Regions from separate parts of the Dendrosporobacter sp. 1207_IL3150 genome, predicted to be linked through region 2. Evidence: a T-box and tRNA genes for the amino acid it is inferred to sense, from the RefSeq annotation. Region 2 holds a T-box; the other holds one or more tRNA genes.
What was found. The T-box of region 2 lies ahead of thrS (threonine--tRNA ligase). A T-box ahead of a tRNA ligase gene usually reads a tRNA of that ligase, here a tRNA-Thr.
Positions count from the first base shown of each region.

Region 1: it encodes a tRNA-Thr, which carries the amino acid that the T-box ahead of thrS (threonine--tRNA ligase) is inferred to sense. The anticodon was not compared.

Region 1 covers NZ_JBAIYU010000032.1:119,728-124,072, forward strand. The annotation lists gene nusG (transcription termination/antitermination protein NusG) at 1-488, opposite strand, end outside; gene secE (preprotein translocase subunit SecE) at 534-749, opposite strand; tRNA gene V6C17_RS15595 (tRNA-Trp) at 801-876, opposite strand; gene rpmG (50S ribosomal protein L33) at 907-1,056, opposite strand; tRNA gene V6C17_RS15605 (tRNA-Met) at 1,385-1,461, opposite strand; tRNA gene V6C17_RS15610 (tRNA-Thr) at 1,473-1,548, opposite strand; tRNA gene V6C17_RS15615 (tRNA-Met) at 1,559-1,634, opposite strand; tRNA gene V6C17_RS15620 (tRNA-Tyr) at 1,641-1,725, opposite strand; tRNA gene V6C17_RS15625 (tRNA-Thr) at 1,730-1,805, opposite strand; tRNA gene V6C17_RS15630 (tRNA-Met) at 1,891-1,966, opposite strand; gene V6C17_RS15635 (undecaprenyl-diphosphate phosphatase) at 2,165-2,965, opposite strand; gene V6C17_RS15640 (DUF421 domain-containing protein) at 3,157-3,858, opposite strand; gene pfp (diphosphate--fructose-6-phosphate 1-phosphotransferase) at 3,921-4,345, opposite strand, start outside.
Region 2 covers NZ_JBAIYU010000026.1:23,093-27,437, forward strand. The annotation lists gene infC (translation initiation factor IF-3) at 1-69, opposite strand, end outside; ribosomal protein L20 leader region at 92-215, opposite strand; gene thrS (threonine--tRNA ligase) at 267-2,177, opposite strand; T-box leader at 2,221-2,440, opposite strand; gene ytxC (putative sporulation protein YtxC) at 2,485-3,378, opposite strand; gene V6C17_RS13025 (GRAM domain-containing protein) at 3,541-3,864, opposite strand; gene V6C17_RS13030 (hypothetical protein) at 3,967-4,275, opposite strand.

The DNA.
Region 1 (4,345 bases), on a different contig from region 2:
TCACGTCCAAACATATTTACAAGCACCTTCAGCTTGCTGCGGTCAGGATATATCTCAGTGACTGTGGCTGTCCAATTCTCAAAAGCACCAGAATTTATACGCACGTGCTGAGACACCTCAATATCAATCTTTGGCTTGAGTTCTTCAATTCCCATCGCCTTAAGGATACGTTTTACTTCGGCATCAGTGAGTGGGATTGGTTTAGTGCCAGATCCGACAAAACCAGTTACACCGGGTGTATTACGCACTACATACCATGAACGGTCATTTACAATCATTTCAACCAAAACATAGCCCGGGAAAACTTTTTTCTTGGCAATTTTTTTCTTGCCATCTTTAATTTCAACTTCATCTTCCATCGGTACAAGTACGCGGAAGATTTCGTTTTCCATCGCCATCGAATGAACTTTACGTTCTAGATTGGCTTTAACTTTGTTTTCATAACCGGAATATGTATGGATTACATACCAATTTCTTTCGGATTCCATCACCTGAAGGGACGCTCTGCTACGTCCCTCACCCCCTTAGCCGGCTTATCGTATAATTAAATGCAATAACTCATTAAAAAACATATCAACGAGCCAAATCAATACTGAAACTGCAACAACAGAAACAAATACAATACCTGTAAACGATATAAGTTCTTGCTTATTCGGCCATGATACTTTTTTCAGTTCGGCTTTTACTTCTCGGAAAAATCTCTTCCAGCGCGAAGTAGTGCCTTGCACAGCTGTTTCTTGAGCAGCCATTTTCTTCACATCCCCGTAGCGTACTGCTATTGAGCTTAACACAAAGTTATATGGCAGGGGCAGTAGGACTTGAACCCACAACCAACGGTTTTGGAGACCGCTACTCTACCAATTGAGCTATACCCCTACTTATGTTAATCAACAGATTAATTATAATTTATTTAGTTTCTTTGTGTAAAGTATGTTTTTGACAAAACTTGCAGTACTTATTGAATTCTAATCTATCCGGGTCATTTTTTTTGTTCTTATTGGACTGATAATTGCGTTGTTTGCATTCAACACAGGCCAATGTTACTGCATTGCGCATTTTTTGCACCCCTCTTACCTGTAAATATGACACGTCTTCAAAATGTCACTAATATAATCTAGCACACTTATATCGCGCTGTCAATAGCCCACGCATCCGGGTATGTTGTTTTTCCACCAAAACCCTTTTGTGTAAAATTCTTTATTATTCTGACTGAGCCGCGGATTTTAAGCACACCACTATGAAACTTAGAAATTACAGCCTTTATAAATATTTCCAACCAAAATTTATTTTATACACTTAATAGTTAAAACACTTATTTTAGCATGGAGTGTTTTCGCATTAAAACATAAAAAAACTCCGTTTTCACGAAGTTAACTGTTGTTATTGGTGGCGGCGCAGGGATTTGAACCCCGGACACTTCGGGTATGAACCGAATGCTCTAGCCAGCTGAGCTACGCCGCCGTATTATATTATGGAGCTAGTGACCGGGATTGAACCGGTGACCTTATCCTTACCAAGGATACGCTCTGCCGACTGAGCTACACCAGCAAATAGATGTTGGTTGCGGGGGCAGGACTTGAACCTACGACCTTCGGGTTATGAGCCCGACGAGCTACCAACTGCTCCACCCCGCGATTAAATGGTGGATGGGGTTGGATTCGAACCAACGAAGGCAGAGCCGGCAGATTTACAGTCTGCTCCCTTTAGCCACTCGGGAACCCATCCATTATGGAGCTGGCAAGAGGACTTGAACCCCCAACCTGCTGATTACAAGTCAGCTGCTCTACCAATTGAGCTATGCCAGCATTTTGCTTCGTCAACAACAAGGTTATTATATATTATTCGACTTATTATGTCAATAACTTTTTAGCTGTTAAGTGATTAATAAGTTGGTTGCGGGGACAGGACTTGAACCTGTGGCCTTCGGGTTATGAGCCCGACGAGCTACCAACTGCTCCACCCCGCGATAAATAATTACCTCGTCACAAGTAATAATATTATCATAAGAGCTTTCAAATGTAAAGTCTTTTATGATGTTAATTTTTTCATTTTTTAATTGTTCTATATGACTTTAACAAACAACTTACTTTATCAAATGAACATTAGCCGAATTTATCCAGGGACTTATCCGCTGGGCCTGTGCCCATGTTATATAAAGGCCTGGTCATCGAACAAAAAAATAATAATAGGAAAACGCCGCAAGAACAAAGCGATAATAAGCAAATGCCGCTAATGAAGAGTTATTCAGAAAACGTAAGAACCACATTACTGATATATACGCAACCACAAAAGACACTGCAAAACCAATAGCAAACATCGTAATGTCTGAACTGCTAAGTTTACTCCAGACCTTCAATAGGTCATATAAACAAGCTACCGCCATTAGAGGCGCTGCAATAATAAATGAAAAATCGGCTGCAGCTTTGCGACTTAAACCGAAAAACAGTCCACCCGCAATCGTAGAGCCTGAGCGTGAAAAACCAGGCCATAGAGCCAAAACTTGGAAAAGTCCAACAAAAAAAGCTTGTTTTATTGTAATTTGATCAACATCACGGGTACTAGGACGACTAGTAAGTTTCTCCGCTAACAACATCAATACGGCACCAGCTACCAAACCGATAATAACTGTATAAGGAGAAAACAGATACGTTTTAATAGGAGAATGAAGAAGGTAACCAATCCCCATAACAGGAACTATACCTGCAAGCACGTGCTGAGCAGTTAATCCGCGACCATAAAGACTCAGTTTTCTCGGCTGGAGCATCTGAACAAACTTTTCTCTATATATAAAAAGGACTGAAAGTATAGCACCTAGCTGGATAAAAACCTGAAAAACACTAGCAATTTCTCCTTCAAAATTTAGCATAGACCCGACTAGAATCATATGTCCGGTTGAAGATACTGGCAGAAATTCTGTTAGTCCTTCAATAATTCCAATAATTACAGCAATTATATTTTCATTCATAGCAGCACATCCTTTATAATATTTTCCAGCTCTCTCACTTATAACATTATACACTACATCGTGGCATTTTCAATTATGAGTCGACGCAATTATACCCGCGCAAGTCGCAACAGTTATATTGAACCTCAGAAAACTGATATCTCATAGATTTATGGTTATCTTGCACGAAAAAAAACAAGGGAGCACCCTTGTCAATGTATAAACATTTTACTTTCAGCATCGTTTTTATTTACTAAATGAAGATTATGCTCCTTATCCATAAAAGCTACGAAAACCTCATTTAATTTTTCTTTGTTAAGCTTTTCAAATTCTGCAATCTGCACTACTGAAAATCCTAGATTTTTAAGAGCATCTTCTTGCAGATTTCCATCTATAATAACCGGAACTAATACCAAATTTTGTTCAACCTCTAAATTAAGCTGATTTGGAGTAATTGGCTGATATCGTGCCTTTTTCAAAACACTTAGATTTCCACTAGGTTCAAATAATGCTATTTCAACCTCATTTATATTGAAAACATCTTTACCACGTAGCAACTCTAAAAGTCGATCAGTAGAAATAGGTAATTTTTTCAGATTTTCCTGCAACAAACTTCCATCTTCAATTATAATAATCGGCTTTAATATTCTTCTACAATTAAACTCACGCATTTTCGTAAGCAGTCCGATATTAAACTGAATAGCTCCTAGTATGATAAGAGCGATAATCGCAGCACTAATATCTGCGTTCGAATCGGCAATAACCGTGCCGGCAGCAGTAGCGGCAACGATAAAAACCGCTGCCTCCAGCGTATTTAGCTCACTTATACGACGTTGACCAACAAGTTTCAACGCAATTAGTATAACTCCTAATGTTGCTACTACCCTGAACAAAATAGCACCAACTGAATCCATAGTTGCCCCTCCAATACTTACATAATTAGTATTGTCAGGCAATTTAAATATATTCTTCCGTCTTACTGAGTGATATATTGGTATTTTCTTATAAAATTATCCGGGCTAGTTCTAGTTAGAAGAGCCATCTTTTTTAGAATTACACTCGAATTTAAATCCTGCTCTTCTAATCTAATCATAAATTCTCTTGCAACTTGATATTGGACAGAGTCTATATTAACAAGCCTGATTTTAGTTTTACCAGTAGCAGGATCGCGAATTTTGTCAAATTCAAGCGGTTCAATCTGATTGTTTTGGATAGTAATCATTGCGTCAGTACCGCCATTCCGCAAAAAATCAAATGCCGCAAAACCAAGATTACGTGTATATTCAATATCAAATGCTATCGGCGGCGCACAACGCAGTTCATAGCCAATTTCTTTATCTACCAATGTCATTTTGATCCCTGCTGACTTCAACTCTTTATCCACTGCCCGCTTAATTAATT
Region 2 (4,345 bases):
ACTTGTTACACGAACCTCTCTTGCGCGAATTTCCTCATTGATCTTTAAAGTTTCTTTACTAATTGAGATTCACCTCCTGAAATTTTCGAGATAAAAATAATAAAAGCGGGTGGACATAAGCCACCCGCACCAATAGTAAAATAAAACTATGGCAATATCAACCTTACCAACTTCAGCGCTGCAAGGTGAGAAGCGGATGGCTTCTACTTAATCATTAATGTTACCTTGTAATATTAGCATCCTATTCCAATAAAGTCAAGCACCGTTTAGGATTTTTCCGCAATTTTTACCAAAATATCCGAAATAAATTGATCTACTGCCTGAGCGCCAATATCACCTTCACCGCGTTTTCGTACTGCGACGCTATAGGTCTCAGCTTCCTTATCACCTACAACTAAAATATACGGTGTTTTTTCTAGCTGACCCTCACGTATTTTATAGCCGATTTTCTCATTACGATCATCAACTGTAACTCGAATATCTTTATCACGCATAACAGCTGCCAGCTTATTGGCATATTCTACATGTCGATCGGTGATTGGCAATATTTTAACCTGGACAGGTGCCAACCATACTGGGAACGCTCCTGCATAATGTTCGATTAAGATTCCAATAAAGCGCTCAAGACTTCCATAAACAACCCGATGAATCATTACCGGACGATGTTTCTGTCCATCCTCCCCAATATAATTCAAGTCAAATTTTTCTGGTAGCATCATATCCAACTGAATTGTACCGCATTGCCAAGTACGACCTATAGAATCTTTCAGATGAAAGTCAATTTTAGGGCCATAGAAAGCACCATCGCCTTCATTAACCTTATAATTCATTCCACGTTCCTCGAGTGATTCACGAAGAGCGTTTGTTGCAGTTTCCCAAACTTCATCAGATCCCATGGCTTTTTCCGGTTTAGTGCTCAATTCAGCATGATAACTTAACCCAAAAGTACGATACACAGTATCAAACAAATCGATTACACCATTAATTTCAGACTTAATTTGCGATGGGAGCATAAAGATATGGGCATCATCCTGAGTAAAGCTACGTACTCTCATTAGTCCATGTAACGCACCAGAAAGCTCGTGGCGATGTACTAAGCCCATTTCGGCAGTGCGCAGAGGCAAATCACGATAACTGTGGTGCTGAGTTTTATATATTAGAATACCACCTGGACAGTTCATCGGCTTTACTGCATAACCTTCTTCATCGATGTTGGTGAAATACATGTTTTCACGGTAATGATCCCAGTGACCAGACATCTGCCATAATTTTTGATTTAGAATAATAGGTGTTTTAATTTCCTGATAGCCATACTTAACATGAAGTTTGCGCCAGAAGTTTTCCAGTTCGTTGCGAATTATCATTCCTTTGGGATGAAAAAACGGAAACCCGGGACCTTCTTCTTGAATACTGAATAGATCTAATTCACGACCCAACTTGCGGTGATCACGCTTAGCCGCCTCTTCTAACATTAACAAATATGCGTCAAGTTCAGCTTTTTTCTCAAACGCAGTTCCATATATACGCTGAAGCATTTTGCGTTTTTCATCACCACGCCAATAAGCACCTGCAATACTTTGGAGTTTGACAGCTTTTACGCGGCCCGTTGACGGAGCATGGGGACCAGCGCATAAATCGCTGAATTCGCCTTGCTTATATAACGAAATTGTAACATCTTCAGGCAAGTCCTTAATCAACTCTATTTTATAAGTCTCACCTTGTTCTTCAAACATTCTTAATGCTTGTTCTCGCGATAACTCAACACGTTCGATAGGAAGATTTTCTTGTACAATCTTCTCCATTTCAGTCTGAATCTTTGCTAAATCCTCTGGGCTAAATGGCTGAGGAGTATCGAAATCGTAATAAAAACCATTTGTTATAGATGGTCCGATAGCTAGTTTCACATCACTATACAAACGCTTAACGGCTTGAGCAAGAATGTGCGAAGCACTATGACGCAAAACTTCTTTTCCTTCGCCATCTTCGAAAGTTATGAATTCTACACTGCCATCGCGCTCCAATTTATAATTCAAATCCACCGGCCTGCCATCAAACTTTGCAGCTAAAGCACTTTTAGCTAAACTGCGACTTAATGACTGTGCAAATTCGGCCAAAGTAATACCATGATCAACTTCACGGATTGCCCCATCTTTAAGTGTAATTTTTAGTTTTTCCACTTATATAACCTCCTGACAATAAATAAAAAAACTCTCATTCCCAAATAGGGACGAGAGTTCTACCCGCGGTTCCACCCTGATTGACTTTAATAAAGTCCATCTTAATTTTTATAACGGGAACTACCCCGGCTAGGCTTACTATATTTCAGCCGCGCAGTTTAGAGGTGGTAATAATAGCTTACGCGTAAAATGCTTGCAGCCTGTGGCATTTTCTCTCTGTAACGCTTTAAAATCTATTATCGTGTCCTCTGCATTACTTTTTAAATAATTAATTTTTTATTAATTATATATTTATCCATTCGAACTGTCAAGATTCAACACTCTTTAAACAGAACTCACATCCGTTGCAAGTTATTACACGCCCCTCAAAAACATTGTTAATAGTTTCCACTACATTAGAGATACCATTAAAATTGTCATTGTGTAATATTATACTATATGGAGCTATCGTTATTAATGCTGTAATTAGTAGATCTTCATAGTTTATGTCAGAAAAACTGCTTATTGTGCAGTTTTCAAGATATTGGCTGCTTATTGCTTTACCTTGGTTATCTAATACTTTATAAGTACCACTATTATCAATTACTACGTGTACTTCTTCAGTTCGAGTCTCTTGAACATCTACAAAATATCTAAGTACGCCGATAAATTCTTTATACTCCATCTCCATCATGAAATCATCCACTGCTTTATCAACTAAATCTACAAGCTTTTCACGATAATCTTTCAGCCTAAAGTTTATAAAGCCTTCAACTACGAGCTCGTGGTGGTTATCAAGATACTCAAGAATCTTGGATGCTACATTATCACGACGTGCATTATAGCTGAAAGCAGGGTCGATTATATCTGTACATTTAAGCAGTTTTATAGCATTGCAATAAATTTCATCTCGCTCCAACTGGCTAAAATAATAATAATTTTGCTCAATAATCCTTTTAATTATTTTCTTTTCTTCATGCATTACTATCAATTCGGCTAAAATATTAGCAACCTGGTTTTTAAGTAAGTTTTTTATACGTTCATAGTTCCGAAAAGATAGTTCGCCTTCTATAACGTTGCAGCCAATGAATCTATAATCCCCTTTAATAATTTCATCTAGTGCAATTCGGAAGCCTTCTTTATTTAATGATATACAATCATTTTGCAACCTTGTCCGCACATCGTCTGTTGTATCATTTAAACCAACAGAAAGTAGTTTCACGAGCCTCACTCCCTTCTAGGTCTATTATATGTTTTACATCTTGATTGCATACAAAACAATTACTGCAAGAAAAACAAGCCATATGCGTTAGCAAAACTAATCGCATATGGCTTGTTTTTCAAAACGTATCTAATGTAATTGTTGACAACAGATGCTAGCATTCTATAGTTTGTTGATTTCTTCTAAAATCTTAGAGTACCACTTATCTCTCTTACTAATAATAAACTTCAAATTGCGCTCTTTTATAGTCTCAACCAGTAAACAATTAGGGATAACAAAGAACGTCTTATCCTTTTTTATCTCCTTGATATGTACCAATGGTATCTCCTCAATATATTTGTTATTAATATCAAGAAGATACCCTACAAAAACAATTCTTTCATTTGTTAAATATAAAGCCCCATTAAAAGCATCGCCATCACAATATAAATTAGCAAAATCTTTGTTTAAGATTTGTTCACTTTCTGCTAAAGGAAAACTATACACATTAATCGCTCCTAGTCCCTTTTTAGCATACTATTCTCTCAATTTAGTCAAGAATCCTAGTTATGATGAAGAAAAGATAATAGCTCTAACTATAATATTATCTTACGAAGGCGGTAATTCGGGGGAGTATTCATAAATTTGTCCGATTTTCATTCCAGGAGTCCATCCTTCCATTTCCGTTTTCACCGCAACTTCGCTGTTTAACGCATTAACCAAAACACCAACAATTTCGGCCATATCTTCGATCGAAAACTTAGTACGACCAACGGCATATGCATGTTCATCACTGTTTTCATTTTTTATTCTGTAAACTAGCAGCGCTGCATCAATCTTATCACCTTCGCGGCATCTTATACTGTCAAAATGATGGTTCAATTCTTCAAAATCAACATTTCTTAAGTAAATAGACATAATTAACCTCCTTCTATCCTGTCGTTTGTAGGATGTCCGTTAAGACATATACAATACCTGCCTAAACGAG